Regions from separate parts of the Thauera humireducens genome, predicted to be linked through region 4. Evidence: riboswitches for the same ligand, from Rfam matches in the RefSeq annotation. Region 4 holds a riboswitch; each other region holds the start of a gene.
The links. A riboswitch is a leader RNA that binds a small molecule or an ion and turns the genes downstream of it on or off. The one in region 4 is predicted to bind cobalamin.
Positions count from the first base shown of each region.

Region 1: it holds a riboswitch for cobalamin, as region 4 does, so the genes downstream of both, AC731_RS09720 (GNAT family N-acetyltransferase) here and AC731_RS13065 (TonB-dependent receptor domain-containing protein) in region 4, are expected to answer to the same signal.
Region 2: it holds a riboswitch for cobalamin, as region 4 does, so the genes downstream of both, AC731_RS14260 (energy-coupling factor ABC transporter permease) here and AC731_RS13065 (TonB-dependent receptor domain-containing protein) in region 4, are expected to answer to the same signal.
Region 3: it holds a riboswitch for cobalamin, as region 4 does, so the genes downstream of both, bluB (5,6-dimethylbenzimidazole synthase) here and AC731_RS13065 (TonB-dependent receptor domain-containing protein) in region 4, are expected to answer to the same signal.

Region 1 is NZ_CP014646.1:2,051,865-2,056,069, reverse strand. It holds gene AC731_RS09725 (ribonucleoside-diphosphate reductase subunit alpha) at 1-957, opposite strand, end outside; gene AC731_RS09720 (GNAT family N-acetyltransferase) at 1,051-1,608, opposite strand; cobalamin riboswitch at 1,765-1,968, opposite strand; gene AC731_RS09715 (AI-2E family transporter) at 2,092-3,240, opposite strand; gene AC731_RS09710 (ketopantoate reductase family protein) at 3,362-4,205, opposite strand, start outside.
Region 2 is NZ_CP014646.1:3,040,890-3,045,094, forward strand. It holds gene AC731_RS14250 (CHAT domain-containing protein) at 1-349, opposite strand, end outside; gene AC731_RS14255 (glycoside hydrolase family 19 protein) at 491-2,092, opposite strand; cobalamin riboswitch at 2,267-2,488, shown strand; gene AC731_RS14260 (energy-coupling factor ABC transporter permease) at 2,675-3,313, shown strand; gene cobM (precorrin-4 C(11)-methyltransferase) at 3,313-4,140, shown strand; gene AC731_RS14270 (sirohydrochlorin chelatase) at 4,137-4,205, shown strand, end outside.
Region 3 is NZ_CP014646.1:4,068,168-4,072,372, reverse strand. It holds gene AC731_RS18910 (bifunctional diguanylate cyclase/phosphodiesterase) at 1-1,501, shown strand, start outside; gene bluB (5,6-dimethylbenzimidazole synthase) at 1,557-2,297, opposite strand; cobalamin riboswitch at 2,345-2,538, opposite strand; gene rlmB (23S rRNA (guanosine(2251)-2'-O)-methyltransferase RlmB) at 2,574-3,326, opposite strand; gene rnr (ribonuclease R) at 3,319-4,205, opposite strand, start outside.
Region 4 is NZ_CP014646.1:2,780,955-2,785,159, reverse strand. It holds gene AC731_RS13080 (adenosylcobinamide-GDP ribazoletransferase) at 1-181, opposite strand, end outside; gene cobT (nicotinate-nucleotide--dimethylbenzimidazole phosphoribosyltransferase) at 192-1,238, opposite strand; gene cobU (bifunctional adenosylcobinamide kinase/adenosylcobinamide-phosphate guanylyltransferase) at 1,294-1,842, opposite strand; cobalamin riboswitch at 1,935-2,176, shown strand; gene AC731_RS13065 (TonB-dependent receptor domain-containing protein) at 2,308-4,143, shown strand; gene AC731_RS13060 (FecCD family ABC transporter permease) at 4,198-4,205, shown strand, end outside.

The DNA.
Region 1 (4,205 bases), 730 kb from region 4:
CAGCTCGTAGAACGCGATGGCCTGTGCCTCGCGGTCGATCTCGTTGATCGCCAGGCCCATCGCCACCCGCATGAAGAAGGTCTGCGGCAGCTCGATGCGGCGGTCGTCGACATGCAGGAAGTAGCGGTCGTACAGCGTCTGCAGGCCGAGGTAGTCGAACTGCAGGTCGCGCTCGGGCCGGATCGCCGCCGCCAGGCGGGCGAGGTCGAAGTCGGCCAGCCGGGGATCGAGCAGCTCCGCCTCGATGCCACGGCGGATGAGGGCGGGCAGGCAGGCGGCATAACCCTGGTCGGGGTCGGCCATGTCGGCCTGCGAGGCCTCGTGCCCGAGCACTTCGACGCGGATCGCCGACAGCAGCAGGCGGGCGGCGACACGGCCGTAGTCCGGCTCGCGCTCGATCAGCGTGCGTGCGGCCAGCACCAGCGCCTGGCGCACGGCGGCAATCGGCACGCCGTCGTAGAGGTTGTGCAGTGCGTGTTCGAGCACGGTGTCGGCGGACACACCGTCCAGCCCCGCGCAGGCCTCGCGGCACACGGCGAGCAGGGCGGCGCGGTCGAGCGGGCGGCGCGCTTCGCCATCGACGATGTGCAGCACGGGGCCGGCGCCGCCCGCCTGCGCTTCGGCGTCCTTCTGCGCCGCGCGTTCGGCAGCGCGGCGTTCGCGGTAGAGCACGTAGGCGCGCGCGACGTCGTGCTCGCCCGAGCGCATCAGCGCCAGCTCGACCTGGTCCTGGATGTCCTCGATGTGCAGCATGCCGCCGTCGGGCAGGCGGCGGGTGAGGGCGCCGACCACGGTATCGGTGAGGCGGGCCACGATGTCGCGTACGCGTGAGGACGCCGCGCCCTGGCGGCCCTCGACGGCGAGGAAGGCCTTGGTCATGGCGACGGCGATCTTGTTCGGATCGAAGGCGACGACGGCGCCATTGCGGCGGATGATCTGGAATGCGGCAAGTTGCATGGCGCTATCAAGCGCTTCGGTCGGAAGTCGGTCCACGGGATGTCCTCGTCTGGGTGAATTCGAATGAGCGGGGTTTGGGAGGCAAGGGCAGCGTCAGGCGACTGCCCGGCTGCTTGCGGGGGCGTCGTCGGCGCAGCGGGACGCGGCCCGCAGTTCCAGCGTCAGCGGGGCGGTGTGGCAGCCGCCGGGACGGCGGAAGCCGCTGGCGGCTGCCATGTGCAGCACCGCCGGGCTGACGCTGTGGCACACGATGCGGACCGCGTCGTGCAGGCGGGCCAGCGCGATGACGTGGCCGAACAGCGCGCGTCCCAGCCCGCGCTGACGGTAGGCTGCGATGACGCTGAGGCCGAAGTCGACCTCGCCATCGCGCACTGCGACATGGGCGAGGGCGACGATGTCGCCCTGCGCGGTGCACAGGCCATGCACGTGGTCGCGTGCGAAATCGAGGCTGGCGACGTAGGCGGCGATGCCCTCGTCGCGGATGCCGTGGCTGAAGCGCAGCAGCCGGTCGTCGGCATCCAGCGCATGCAGGTGCTCGAGGATGCGCGGCATGTCGGCGGCGCCGAAGCGCAGCATCGGGCGCGGGGCCGTGATCGACGGTACGTGCGGAGCTGGCGTCAGCGCCGGGGCGGGGCGGGCAGGTGCGGGCATGGCGGAGATCCGGAGCGGGCGGGGCGGATCTCCGACGGACGGGCGTGATGCGTCACGCGCATGGCCATGCCATGCGGTGCTGCCGTGCCATCAGGAAAGCGTGCAAGTGAAATGGTCTGAGCCATGCCTCTTGTCAGGGACACCCCGCCCCGAGCTGTTAAGGGAAGCGTCGCGGCAGGTCTCCTGGCTCTCGGGTCGTCGTCCTGCGCCGGCCTTCCCGGACATTCGTCCAGTGGCATGGAAAAGCGCAAGACTCACCGATTACAGTTGCGGGGGCAGCTCCGGATTCCGCACCTTGCGATGCGTCACCGGATTCCCTTGCCCGGTCGGAACCGGGCAGCCGTGACGGGCAGACATTAGGGCCGGCGGGTGCCGTGTGTCAAGCTTGGCGTGTGAGCAGTGATACTGTGGGTAGTGCTTGGCGACCCGGTTGACTACTAGGGGTTGCGTGTCGGCCTGCTGCGATGGCGTCCGCTCCCGCGCTCAGTCGATCGTCGTGTACGACCGTGTGGCGGGGGATGGGCGCGCGACGGCGTCCGTGGTGGCGTCCGCCGGGGCCGTCTCGGTGCCCGCCGGTGCGGGCTCCTCGATGCCGAGCAGCCATTCGCGCCAGATCGCCACCAGCAGCGCCATCAGCACCGGGCCGACGAACAGGCCGACCAGTCCCATGGTCTGCACGCCGCCGACCAGGCCGAAGAAGGTGGGCAGGAACGGCAGCTTCACCGGGCCGCCGACCAGGCGCGGGCGGAGGGTCTTGTCCACGATGAAGAGCTCGATCGACCCCCAGGCGAACAGCCCCAGCCCGGCGACAAGGTCGCCCGAGCCGACCAGGTACAGCGACACCAGCGTGAAGGACAGCGGCGCGCCGCCGGGGATCAGCGCCATGAAACCGGTGGCCACGCCGAGCAGCACGGGCGAGGGCACGCCGGCGATCCAGTAGGCCACGCCCAGCACCACCCCTTCGCCGAGTGCGATCAGGCCCATGCCGGTGACGGTGGCGCTGACGGTGGCCGGCACCACGCGCGAGAAGCGTTGCCAGCGCGTCGGCAGGATGCGCTCGCCGACGACGTCGAGCTGTGCCGCGATCCGGCTGCCGTCCTTGTAGACGAAGAACAGGGTGATGAGCATGAACAGCGTGGTCAGGGCCAGCCGTGCGAGATCACCGGTGGCGCTCAGCAGCGCGCGGTAGATGTTGCCCAGGTGCTCGCCGCTGATGATCTCCACCCAGTGCCCGAGCGCCTGGGGCTCGCCGAGGTGCAGGAGCCAGTACTCTGCGAGCCGGTTGCCGACCATCGGCAGGGCCCGGATCCAGTCCGGGACCGGCGCGCCGGTCCGGTTGGCTTCGAGCAGCCAGGCAATGAAGTTGCCGGCTTCCTGCAGCGCGTAGTGCAGGGCGACCGTCAGCGGCACGATCAGCGCGCAGATGACGACGATCAGGGCCAGGCTCGCGGCCAGCGCCGTCTTCCCGCCGCACAGCACGACGCCCCGGCGGTACAGCGGCCAACTGGCGAAGCCGATGACCAGCGCGGCCAGTACCGGCACGAGGAAACCGCTGAGGAAATACGCCCCCGCGGCAAGGATCAGCAGCAGCAGGGTGCGGACGATGAGGGGGGCTTGCAGGACTGGGGGCATGGGCAGGGCTGGACGGATCGCCGATGTGCCCGACTATACCGTAGGGGGCGGCCATTGCCCGACGCGATCGCGTGACGGGCCGGCCGCGTGCGACTGCGAATCCCGGCGGTCTGCCACGGCATCACCCTCGATCGGATGGGGTTCCCGTCGCGGCGTGCTCGACCGCGCGCACCAGGGTATGTACGGCCCGATGCGTCGGCACCTCGAAGCCACCCGTTTCGGCCATGCCGAGCAGGGCGCCGGTGATGGCGTCGATCTCGGTGCGGCGGTTGGCCAGCACATCCTGCAGCATGCTGGCGCGGTTGGCGGCGGTGGCACGGGCGACGCCGTGCACGCGTGAGAGCGCCGCCCCTTCGTCCAGATCGAGGCCGTTGGCGCGCAGCACCGGCAGCGCCTCGCGTACCAGGGTGTCGAGCAGCACGCGGTGCGGCGGTTCGAGCAGGGCGCCGTTGGGCACGCGAAACAGCGCTGCCAGCGGGTTGATGGCGAGGTTCACCAGCAGCTTGGCGAGCCGGGCACGGGCGATGTCCGGATCGACGCGGGCGACGAAACCGGCGCGCACGAACAGCGCCGCGAGGTCCTCGAAGCCGGGCGGCAGCAGGGTCTCGCCGGCGCCCGAGGGATGGATGCCGGTGGCATCGCGGTAGGCGCCTTCGGTCGTCACACCTTGGCCGGCCGCCAGCGCGGGACAGGCCTCGCGCAACTCTGCCTCGATCAGTCCGTTCTGCAACGACAGCAGGCCGTGCGGCCGCAGGGCGCTGGCGAGGCGGGCGGCGGCGTCGGTGTCGCCGGTCTTCACCAGCAGCACCGCCCAGTCGGCAGTGGGCAGGGCGTTCGGGGCGAAGACGTCGAGCCGGCGCAACTGGCCGCCGATCTGCACGCCGCGCGCCAGTTCGGCCGCGCGCGCCGCATTGCGCGCGATCATCGCCACCGGGCCCGTGGCGGCGAGCCGCGCGGCGAAGGCG
Region 2 (4,205 bases), 260 kb from region 4:
CGATGCATCCGTCGGTGTCGAGCAGTTCGGGGCGGGCCCGCGCGAGCTGCTCGGCCAGCGCATCGGCGCGCATGAATACCGTCGTGCCGTCAGACGCCTCCAGCGCCAGCAGGCGCGGCCCGGCATCGAGCTGCGCCGGTGCGGGCGCGTCGGCGCTGCGGCTGACTTCGGCGAGTTCGAGCGTGCGCACGACCTTGAGGCCGGGCACCAGGGCGATGCCGTCGCTGCCGTCGGCGCGACTGCCGGCGCTGCGCAGCACGCCGGGCAGTGCCGTGCCGGCGCCCGCCTCGGCCTGCACCGGCAGTTTCAGCGCAGGCGCGCCGCGCCGGGTGGATTGACTGTTGGCCACGATGCTCTCCCTTGTTCGACCCGCGGACGACCCGCCCGTCGGAGCGACGATCCTCTCATGCCCATGGAATTTTCAGCGAGCACTGACACCGGCCGTGCGACGGCGCTGCGGCGCAACGTATCATCCACCTTCACCGCTCCGTCACGGGTGGCGCCAGAACGCGAAGGACTGGAAGCGGCGCCCCGTCCACCAGGCATTGCGCGACACCGCGGCGCGCACGCCACGACGGCCGGCCATCGACTCGAGCGGCCGCAGCACCTCGCCATCCGCGCGGCGCAGGGCCTCGGCGCCCGGTTGCTCCGGCACGACCAGCGAGACCTGCCCCGCTTGGTCGATGTCGCGATGGCGCGCAACGATCACGCAGACCTCGCCCGCATTCGCCGCCGCCTGCAGCAGTGTGGGGTCGAGTTCGCGCACCCAGCCGAAGGCCGTGCCCTGGTCGTCGAGCCAGTCGTGAAGCGCATTGATGCCGATCTCGCGCACGGTCTGGTCGAGGACCGCTGCGACCGCCTCGCCCAGCGTCAGGCGGCGCAGCGCGCTGTCGGTCCACCACACCCGCGGCAGATAGACGCCGGCAAGGTCGGCGCAGTCGGCGACATACGCCAGCGCCACGCCCTTGCCATCGAGCGGCCGATAGCGGCGATGCGCGGGGTTGGCGACATCGAGCCAATCCAGGATCGACTGCAGTTCGGCGGCACGCGCCGTCGACACCCGCGCGTTGCGCGCAGGCCGATCGCCCTCGGCGAGCGGATGGATGCGCCCCTCCGCACGGACCCGGCTGGTCGCGGACAGGGCGTCGTGCAGCACCGCGGGCGGCAAGGCCGGAAGCGACGCCGCGCCCTGCAGCGCGGCACGCGCACGGCCGCGGGCACGCGGCTGTGGCGCCACGGCGGCCAGATACTGCTCGGCCACCACGCCCTCACGCATCGTCCCGCCGAGCATCACGCGAACCCGCACCCAGCCCGCGGCCGCGCCCGGCCCGCGCACCTCGACCTCGGTCCCCTGTGCCAGCGAAGCCAGCAAGGTCGCCGGCGACACGCGCGGGGCGGAACGCAGGTTCAGCTGCAGCGGCACCACACGGTGCGTGGGGGCAAACGGCACCGAGGCCGGTGCCACCGAGCCCGCCAGCCCGAGCTCGCGCAGCGCGTGGCGGCCCTTCTCGAGCAGTTCGCGGCGGTCGGCAAAGCCGTTGAGGCCACCGTTGATGCGGCGCGTGATCGCCTTCAGGTCATCGATGTCGGCCAGGTCGTTGAGGGCGTTGCGCTCCCAGAAGAACACGGCGGACTGCACCGCCAGCTCGCCGGCCACGCGGTCGGGCTCGGCCACCACGTCCTGGCCGCACCAGCGCGCCAGGGCGCGGTAGTTGTCCTTGCCGGTGAGCTGGATCAGGCCCCGGCCACGGTAGCGGAAGCCGTCGCCGCTGGCTTCGGGCCCGTTGCCCATGCGCCCGGAATACACGCGGTTGCCGATCCGCTCGGGCTTGCGCGCACAGGCCTCGGCGTCGGCACGGGTAGGGAAATAGCGTGGAAACACCCTCAGCAGTCCGTCCGCCGAGTAGTTCAGGTTCTCCTCCGTCAGGCGCAGGCAGCCCGACTCGTGCAGTGTCTGCGCGAGGAAATGGACGATGCGCGGCGCCGTGTCGATGGCATGCCGGGCCATGGCCGCATCGAGCGCCTCGACATAGCGATCGGCATTGGGACCGGTCGCCCCCATGCGGGTCAGCACCTCGCGCGTGATCAACATGCTGTGTCTCCCGGAAAGCGCGCCCCCGCGGCCGTCGGCGCACTCTCACTAAAGCCCAGGCGCGCACGCTATTCAAGCCGTGGCGCAGCCCATCGGAATGTCGCCTCTACCCTGCGGTCACGCCGCGACCTTCCGCAGCGGCAACTTGCATATCCGGATCGGTTTCGATTAGTCTGCGCCCGCATTCGATCCGGGTGCCTTGTCATGCAGCCGCATGACAGGGTGAAACGGGAAGTCCGGTGACGTCGTCCGCCCCGCGCGTACGACCAGTCCGGCGCAGCCCCCGCTGCTGTGAGCCTGACGACTCCGCCACACGCCACTGAGCCTTGCGCTCGGGAAGGTCGGCGGACGAGGAAGAAGGCAAGCCAGAAGACCGGCCCGATCGAGTTTGGTTGATGTGAGCCCCGGGGTGAGGGTTCGATCCGACTGGTTTTCCGCCGGCTGCCTGCGTGCGCCGGAAGCTCCAGCCGATTCGTATTGCATGCGTCCGCACGTCCTTGGCGAGGCCAGGGTGCGCGCACGTACGCACACTCCGCCTGCGTGGCTCCCATCGTTGATTCGAAGCACTCGTGGGGAGTCATCATGCATATCGAACCCGGCATCCTTTCCGGCGCCAAGATCGCCGCCGCCAATCTCACCGCCATCGGCCTCGCCGCCGCCCAGGCACCGCAACTGCTCAAGCAGCCACAACTCGTCCTGCGTACGCTGCTCGCGGCGCTGTTCTTCTCGGTCTTCATGCAGAGCTTCCACCTGCCCGCCGGCGCGTCGGAACTGCACTTCATCGGGGCGATGCCGATCTACCTGACGCTGGGCTTCGTGCCCACGCTGCTCGGCTTCGGCCTGGGCCTGCTGCTGCAGGGCGTGATCTTCGAGCCCGCCGACCTGCTGCACCTGGGCGTCAACTTCCTGTCGCTGGCCGTGCCATTGCTTGCGCTGCATCTCGGCCTCGGTCGCAGGCTCGCCGCCGGGGCAGCGACCGAGATCAGGTCGGTGCTCAAGCTCGATGCCGCCTATTACGCCGGCGTCGCGATCATGGTCGGCTTCTGGCTGTCGATGGGCGAGGTTGCCACCCCCTTCGCCGAGTGGATGACCTTTGCCGCCGCCTACCTGCCGGTGGTGCTGATCGAGCCGGTGCTGACCGTGGCCGTCGTCAGGCTGCTGCAGTCGCAGGCGCATCGCCCGCTGGTCCAGCTCTGCTTCGCCGTCCCGGCGAGCCGCTGATGACCGGGACGCCCGGCACGGTCTGGTTCGTCGGCGCAGGGCCCGGCGACCCGGACCTGATCACCGTGAAGGGCCGCCGCCTGCTCGAGCAGGCCGGAGCGATCCTGTTCGCCGGCTCGCTGGTCGACCGCACGGCCACGCAGTACGCGCCGGCCGACTGCGAGATCCGCGACTCCAGGGACATGACGCTCGAGGCCATGAGCGCCTGGCTGCTCGACGCCTGCGCCCGCCATCGCACCGTGGTGCGCCTGCAGACCGGCGACCCCGGCCTGTATGGCGCGCTGGTCGAGATGACCCGCCCGCTCGATGCGGCGGGCATCGCCTGGCAGGTGGTGCCGGGCGTGTCCTCGGCGATGGCCTCGGCCGCCGCCGCCGGTGAGACCCTGACCCTGCCGGAAGTGACGCAGACCGTGATCCTCACCCGCGTCGCCGGCCGCACGCCGATGCCGCCGGGCGAAGACCTGGCGGCGCTCGCCGCGCACCGCACGACGCTGTGCATCTTCCTGTCGATCACGCTGCTGCACGAGGTGCAGCGCGCGCTGCGCGCCGCCGGCTGGCCGGAGGAGGCGCCCATCGTTGTGGTGCAGAAGGCGAGCTGGCCGGGCGCGGAGAAGATCGTCCGCGGCACGCTGGCCGACATCAAGCGCCGCTGCCAGGACGAGAAGATCGCCAGCCAGGCCATGATCATCGCCAGCCCCGCGCTCGGCGCCCGCCACTGGCCCGACATCGCCCGCTCCAAGCTCTACGACCCGGGCTTCGGCCACCGTTTCCGCAAGGCCTCGGCGCCTGCCTCCGAAGCCGGCCTGCCCACCGGAGAATCCGCATGAACGACACCGCCATCCTCCTCGTCGGCCACGGCTCGCGCAATCGCGAGGGCAACCAGGAGATCCTG
Region 3 (4,205 bases), 1.3 Mb from region 4:
GTGGGCCACGCTGTTGCGGGGCGAGGTCTGGCGCGGCGAGTTCCACAACACGCGCAAGGATGGCGCGAGCTACCTCGAACTGGCCACGATCGCGCCGATCAAGCAGCCCGACGGCACCATCACGCACTACGTCGCGGTCAAGGAAGACATCACCCAGCGCAAGCAGTCCGAGGCGCTGCTGCACCGGCTGGCCTACTACGACGCGCTGACCGGGCTCCCCAACCGCGCCCTGCTGCGCGACCGCCTGCAGCAGGCGATCCGCGGCAGTGGTCGCAGCGAAGCCTGGGGCATGCTGATGCTGCTCGACGTCGACCGCTTCCAGCAACTCAACGACTCGCGCGGCCATGCCAGCGGCGACCAGTTGCTGAAGGAACTCGGCAACCGCCTGCGCGCCGCCATGCGCGAGGACGACACCGTCGCCCGCCATGGCGACGACGACTTCGCCATCGTCATCGAGAACATCGGCGACAATCAGGACGACGCCATCGCGCGCGCGGAGCTCATCGCGCGGAAGCTGCACGCCGAACTCGATGCGCCCTACGCACTCGGCGAGAACGGCGACGAGCCTCACTACGCTACCCTGAGCATCGGCGTGAGCCTGTTCCGCGGCAAGGCGGTCGCACCCGAGATGCTGCTCAAGCAGGCCGAAGTCGCGCTCTACCGGGCAAAGGAAGAAGGACGCAACGCCATCCGCTTCTTCAATCCGGAAATGCAGGCGGTCGTCGATGCCCACGCACGCATGGAAATCGGCCTGCGCGAAGCCCTGCAGGCCGGCAGCTTCCGCCTCGTCTATCAACCCCAGGTCGACCGCCACGGCCGGCTCGCCGGTGCCGAGGCGCTGATCCGCTGGCCAGGCACCGACGGCAAGATGATCTCGCCGGCCGAGTTCATTCCGCTGGCCGAAGACACGGGCCTGATCGTACAGATCGGCCAGTGGGTGCTGAGCACCGCCTGCGCACAGATCGCGCAGTGGCAACAGGCGCCGGCAACCCGCCAGCTTTCGATCGCGGTCAACGTGAGCGCGCGGCAGTTCCACCAGGCGGACTTCTTCGCCATGGTGCGCCGTACGGTCGAAGGCGCGGGCATCGACCCGAGCCGGCTCAAGCTCGAGCTGACCGAAAGCGTGATCCTGGGGGATCTCGACGAAACCGTGGCGCGCATGAACCAGTTGCGCACGCTCGGCATCCAGTTCGCACTCGACGATTTCGGCACCGGCTACTCCTCGCTGTCCTACCTCAAGCGCCTGCCCTTCGCCCAGCTCAAGATCGACCAGTCCTTCATCCGCGACATGACGGAGGACGAAGGCAGCGAGACCATCGTGCTGGCCATCCTGTCGATGAGCCACGCACTCGGCCTCGAGACGATCGCCGAAGGTGTCGAGACGCCGACGCAACGCGAGTTCCTGCGGCTGCACGGCTGCGAGTTCTATCAGGGCTACCTGTTCGGCAGGCCCTTGCCGATCGAGGCCTGGGGCGACTTCCTCGCCACCCTATCCGACTGAATCTTGAGCCGCTGCCAGGGCAAGGCGTCGAGCACGGCCGCCGCGGTCGAAACCCCTACTTCAGGATCGGCCACACCCGCCCGATCTCGTCGACCAGCCGCTCGCCCGCCTCGTCCGCCCTGCCCTGCCAGCCGTCGAAGTGCAGCAGTTCGGTCAGCGGCATGCGCTTGAGCCAGCCCGCCGACTCCAGCTCGGGCTTGTCATAGAAATGGCTGACGTAGCCGATGCACAGATAGGCGATCGGCACGATGTCCTGCGGAATGCCGAGCGCCTCGCGCAGGGTCTGCTGATGCAGGATGCTGACCCAGCCCACGCCCAGGCCCTCCGCGCGGGCGGCAAGCCACAGGTTCTGCACCGCGCACACCGCGCTGTAGACGTCCATCGCGCCGATGTGGGTGCGGCCGATCACCACCGGGCCGTTGCGGCTGCGGTCGCAGGTGATGCACAGGTTGACCGGCGCCTCGAGGATGCCCTCGAGCTTGAGCTTGCGATAGGTGTCGCGCTTGCCTTCCTCGAACATCAGCTCAGCCTCGGCATGGGCGGCGCGGAAGTCGGCTTGGATCTTCTGCCGCACTTCGCGCGAGCGCACCAGCACGAAGTCCCACGGCTGCATGAAGCCGACCGACGGTGCATGGTGGGCGGCCGTCAGCACGCGCGCGAGCACCTCGTCCGGGATCGGGTCGGGCAGGAACTGGCCGCGCACGTCGCGCCGGGTGTGGATGGCCCGATAGACGGCGGCGCGCTCCTCGGCACTGAACTGCGGATCGGTCTGGACGGCCTGCGAAGGACTGCTCATGAAATTCCCCTTGTCGTAGAGCAGTGGACAACCGCCGACCAGGCGGCTGCTTGATACGCTTCGGGGCCGGTCTTCCGGCTGTGGATCATCTCGTCCGGGCGCCTTCCCGATCCTTGCGGACCAGTGGCTGGGCAAACCATGCCCGGACAATCCCCATCACGGCGCTGGGCGCGCAGCGGAGTTGCACCGCTTTCCCGATTCTCCCGCGACTGGCGCGGGCACCCCGAAGCTCGAAGGGCGAGAGGTTACCCCAAAGACGGGGCTCGCCGGAACCGTTCAGCCGCGCTGGCGACGCGCCTCGAACAGGCAGATGCCGCTGGCGACCGACACGTTCAGGCTCTCGACACTGCCGTGCATCGGGATGCGGGCGAGTTCGTCGCAGGTCTCGCGCGTCAGGCGGCGCAAGCCGTCGCCTTCGGCACCCAGCACCCAGGCCACGGGCACCTTCTGGTCGATCTCGTACAGAGACTTCTCGGCCTCGCCGGCGGCACCGACCACCCACACGCCGGCATCCTGCATCTCGCGCAGTGCGCGGGCCAGGTTGGTGACGGTGATGTAGGGCACGGTGTCGGCCGCACCGCTGGCGACCTTGACCGCCGTGGCGTTGAGGCCCACCGCGCGATCCTTCGGCGCCACCACCGCATGCGCACCGGCGGCGTCGGCCACGCGCAGGCAGGCGCCGAGGTTGTGCGGGTCCTGCACGCCGTCGAGCACCAGGATCAGCGCATTCTCTTCGAGGCTGTCGAGCACGTCGGCGAGCTTGATGTCGCGCCGCGTGGCGTCGACCTTGGCCACCACACCCTGGTGGCGCCGCGTGCCGACCAGCGCGTCGAGCTTGTCGCCTTCGCTGGACGTGATGCGTGCGCCCGCGGCCTCGGCCTGGGCAACGAACTTGCGCACTCGGGCGTCCTTGCGATCGCCGGACAGGAAGATTTCCAGCACCGAATCCGGCGCGTGGCGTAGCTTGGCGGAAACGGCATGGAAGCCGTAGATGAGGCGGGTGGAGACAGTTTCTGGGGCTTTAGCCACGGCGGGTTCCCTTGGTCGAGGTCTTGCCGCCAGAACGTGCGGCCGGTTTGGAGGCGCGCGATTCTACCGGCTCGGCAGCGGTCGCGGACGCCTTCACCGCCTTCGCAGCGGATTTCTTCGCCGGCTTGGCTGCAGGCTTCACCTTGGCGCCCGCCTTGACTTTGGACTTGGCCTTGGCGGCGGGTGCCTTTGCCTTCTTCGCAGGCTTGCCCTCCGCCTTGTCCGCCGCCTTGCGCTTCTTGCCGGCCCGCGCGCTGGCCGCCTCCTCTGCCGCGAGTTTCTGCGCCGCTGCCTCCTGGTCGGCCGCCTTCTGCCAGATATCGTCGAGCACGCTCGCTTGCGGCGCCTTCTGCGCGGAAAGCGCCGTTGCGGCCTTGACGCGCGACTTACGCGCCGGTGTCACCGGCGTGGGGGGCGTTTCCGGCACGGACTGCGCCTTGACCCGGGGCTTGCGCGCCGGCTTTGCCGCGATGGCGGCCGGTTCAATCACTTCTTCGGCCGGCGCGGCGGCAGGCTTCGCCCGCGCCTTCCTTGCCGGCTTGGCGACCTCCACGGCGGACGCCGCGGCCGGTGCTGCCACGACGACGGTCTCCACCGCGGCCTTGTCGGCAGCCGTCCTTGTCGTTCTGCGCGCACGCCGAGGCGCGGGAGCCGGCGTCTCCTCCACCACGGCGACAGGCTTCTCGACCGCCAGCGGACCTTCGATCAGGCGGAAGTCGATCTTGTTGGTGGCCATGTCGACCCGCACCAGCTGCACCTTGACCCGATCCGACAGGCGGAACTGCTTGCCCGTGCGCTCGCCCAGCAGGGCGTGGCGGGTCTCGTCGTAGTGGAAGTAGTCGCTGCCCAGATCGGAGATGTGGAGCAGGCCCTCAATGA
Region 4 (4,205 bases):
GCAGGACCAGCGCGAACACCGCGTAGCCTGCCGCGCCGGTTGCGCCCACCACCCAGCCGACCAGCGGGAAGAAGCGCGCCGCGTGGTTCAGCCGCTCGGGCGACCACGGCACCCAGGCCGGCACCGGCAGCCGGGTGAAGAAGCCGAGCGCGGTGAAGAACAGTTCGAGCTGGTAGCGCATGCCGTGTGCGTCAGCCCTGGTCGCTGACGCCGGCCGACTCGAAGCTCGCCATCTCGTTGAGGAAGCTCACCGCCGACTGCACCAGCGGCCAGGCTAGCGCGGCGCCGGTGCCTTCGCCCAGGCGCAGATCCAGCGACATCAGAGGCTCCACTCCCAAGTGGTCGAGCTGGATGCCGTGGCCGGGTTCCTGCGAGCGATGAGCGAACACGCAGTAGGGCAGCACGTCCGGGTCGATGGCGTGGGCGACCAGCAGTGCAGAGGTGACGATGAAGCCGTCGATCAGGACCAGCATCCTGCGCTCGGCGGCGCCGAGCATGGCGCCGGCCATCATGGCGATCTCGAGGCCGCCGTACTCGGCCAGCACCGCCAGGGGATCGGTTGGGCGGCCGCCGCGCTCCAGCGCCTGCTTGAGCAGGGCGCGCTTGTGGATGAGGCCGGCGTCATCCAGTCCGGTGCCGCGGCCGGTCACGGTGTAGAGGTCGGCGCCGTGCTCGGCACCGACCAGGCAGTGCGTCAGCAGCGAGGCCGAGGCGGTGTTGCCGATGCCCATCTCGCCGAAGCCGACACAGTTGCAGCCGTTGTCCGCCAGCGCATGGGTGATCTCGCGTCCGCGCTGCAGGGCGGCGTCGCGCTGTTCGGCGCTCATCGCCGGCTGTTCGATGTAGTTCGCCGTACCCGGCGCGATCTTGGCGTCGATGAGGCCGGCGCGCTTGCCGAAGTCGTGATTGACCCCCGCATCGACGACGGTCAGCCCCAGCCCCATCTGCCGGCTGAAGACATTGATTGCGGCGCCGCCGGCCAGGAAGTTCTCCACCATCTGCCAGGTCACGTCCTGCGGGTAGGCCGACACGCCCGCCCGCGCCGCGCCGTGGTCGCCGGCGAAGACGACGATGTGGGGCTGGCGCAACTGGGGCGTCAGCGTCTGCTGCACGAGGCCGATCTGCAGCGCCAGCGGCTCGAGCCGGCCGAGGGCGCCAAGCGGCTTGGTCTTGCGGTCGATCTTGTGTTGCAGCTCGGTGGCAATCGCCTGGTCGGGCGCGGTGATGGCGAGGTTCATGACGCGAGGTTTCCGGTGGAGCGGCGTCGGGGCCGCGGCTGGGTGGGGAGCGAGTTTAGTCCTGCTTCAGCACCAGCGGCAGGCCGGCGGCGACGAACACCACACGCGGGCACAGCGCGGCGACCGCCTGGTTGAGCCGGCCGGCCTCGTCGCGGAACAGGCGGCCGAGTGGGTGCTCCGGCACCAGGCCGAGGCCGACTTCGTTGGCGACCAGCACGATGCGGCCAGGCAGTCGCGGCAGGGTCGCGAGCAGCGCGTCGCGCTGCGCTCGGAACAGCGGCAGGGCTTCGGCATCGGCGCCGGGCGGCAGGCTCTCGGCGTCCACCAGCAGGTTGCTCAGCCACAGCGTCAGGCAGTCGACCAGCAGGCAGCGGTCGGGGGCTGCCTCGCGCCGCAGCGTGTCGGCGAGCGCCACCGGCGTCTCCACCGTGCGCCAGCCTGCGGGCCGGTCCGCCTGATGGCGGCGGATGCGTGCCGCCATCTCGTCGTCGAGCGCCTCGGCGGTCGCAATCACGGTCACCGCCAGCCCGGATTCGGTCGCGCGGCGCTCGGCCTCGCGGCTCTTGCCCGAGCGCGCGCCGCCCAGGATCAGCTCGCATGTCATTGTTCTGATGGCTCCTGTCCGGAAAGAGGACTGTCATTTATTGCAGTGCACGATACTCGCCCGTACGGTATCATCCGCCCCCACTGCCTCGGAAGGGGCGGCGCGTTATCGGTGCCCACGGGCGATTCTCGCCCAGGGTTAAACGGGAAACAGGTGCGCGGACCATCCTCTGCTCGATGGCCGCAATGCCTGTGCTGCCCCCGCAACGGTAAGTGCGCGCAAGGCGGATCACGCAGCCACTGGGAGGACGACTCCCGGGAAGGCGATCCACCCGTCCGGCCCTGCGGCCGGTACAGCGCACGAGCCCGGAGACCGGCCGGAACGCGAATTGGCGGATGTGCCGCGGGGTGGCGGCGACGGGCGCGGTTTGTCCTGCTCTCTTCGGTTCTCCCACGCTGTCGGCGCGTCCATGTGAAGTTGCCATGGCGTGCGGGGACGCGCGGCATGGCGAAGGGAGTTCCGACAATGAAGATCCGCCTTTCCGCGCTGGTTTCCGCGTGCGCGCTCGCTTACCCGTTCGTCCCGGCCCAGGCCGACGATGCCCAGCTTGGCCACGTCGTGGTCACCGCCACCCGCCAGCCCATCACGGCCGATGAGGCGCTTGCCAGCGTCGACGTGATCGACCGCGACGAGATCGCCCGTGCCGGCAATGCCACGCTGGTGCAACTGCTGTCCAGCCGTCCCGGCGTACAGGTGGCGAGCAATGGCGGTCCGGGCTCGAGCAGCAGCGTGTACCTCCGCGGCGCCAACTCGGGGCACACCCTGCTCCTGATCGATGGCGTGCGCGTGGGGTCGGCGACCAGCGGCTCGCCCACGCTCGAGAACCTTCCGCTCGAGCTGATCGACCGCATCGAGATCCTGCGCGGCCCGGCGAGCGCGCTCTACGGTTCCGATGCGATCGGCGGCGTGATCCAGGTGTTCACGCGCAAGGGACGCGAGGGTTTCCAGCCCAGCGTGCGTGCCGGCGTCGGCACCGATGGTGCGCGCACGCTGGGTGCGACGCTGGCGGGCGGGGTCGAGCGGCTGCGCTACAACGTGTCCGCCGGCAGCGAACGCAGTGACGGCATCGATGCCAAGCCGAAGTCGACGCGCGGCAGCGATCCCGACGACGACGGTTTCCGCAACGAGTACTTCAGCGGCTCGGTGTCGCTCGGTTTCCGCGACGCCGACGAGATCGGCCTGACCGTGCTGCATTCGGACATGCGCAACTGGTACGACAACGCCAAGGTGTTCAACTCGTATCTGGACAAGCGCACCGACTCGCTGGGGCTGCACATGCGCAACCAGATCACCGCCGACTGGACCAGCACCTTGCGCTTCGGCTACGGCGCGGACGAGTCGCACAACTATTCTGATCGTAACGCCAAATCCACGTTCGAGACCGCGCAGCGCCAGTTCACCTGGCAGCACGACATCGCCCTGGGCGTCGGCTCGCTGCTGGCCGCCTACGAGTATCTCGAGCAGGAAGTCGATTCGACGGCCGACTATGACAAGACCCAGCGGCACACCAATTCGGTGCTGCTCGGCTGGAGCGGACAGTTCGATCGCCATCACCTGCAGGTCAACGCCCGCCATGACGAGGATTCGCAGTTCGGCAGCAAGACCACCGGTGCGCTGGCCTACGGCTATCGGCTGACGCCGGAGTGGCGCGCGCGTGCCAGCATCGGCACGGCGTTCAAGGCGCCCACGTTCAACGACCTCTACTTTCCGTTCAGCGGCAACCCGAACCTGAAGCCCGAGGAGGCGCTGAACCGCGAGGCCGGCCTGGTGTGGGAGCGCGGCGGCACCAGCCTCAGCGCGACCTACTTCAACAACCGCATCAAGAACCTGATCGCGTGGGCGCCGGTGAACCCGGCCGATCCGATGGGCGACTGGGCGCCGGCCAACGTGGCGGAGGCCTCGATCCAGGGCGTCGAGCTGGCTGCCAGCACGATGCTGTGGGATTACCGCGTGCGGGCCAGCATCGACTTCCTCGACACGGAAGACGAGGAAACCGGCGATGAGCTCGGCCGTCGTGCGCGCATCGGCGGTTCGCTCGGCATCGAGCGCGCCACCGGGCCGTGGACCTGGGGGATGGAGTGGAACGCGCAGGGGCGGCGGTATGATCGAATCCCGAACAACGCGGCCAACCGCATGGGCGGCTACGGCCTGCTGAACGCCTACGTGCATTACGCGCTGGCGCCGGACTGGAGCGTGGAAGTGCGCGCCAACAACCTTCTCGACAAGGACTACGAGCTTGCCCAGAACTACGGCACCCAGGAGGCCAACGCCTTCGTGGCCGTGCGTTACGCGATGCACTAAGCCGCAATGCTCGTTGCCACCGACCGTCTCCGTGTCGTCGGGGGTCGGGCCCTGATGCTGCC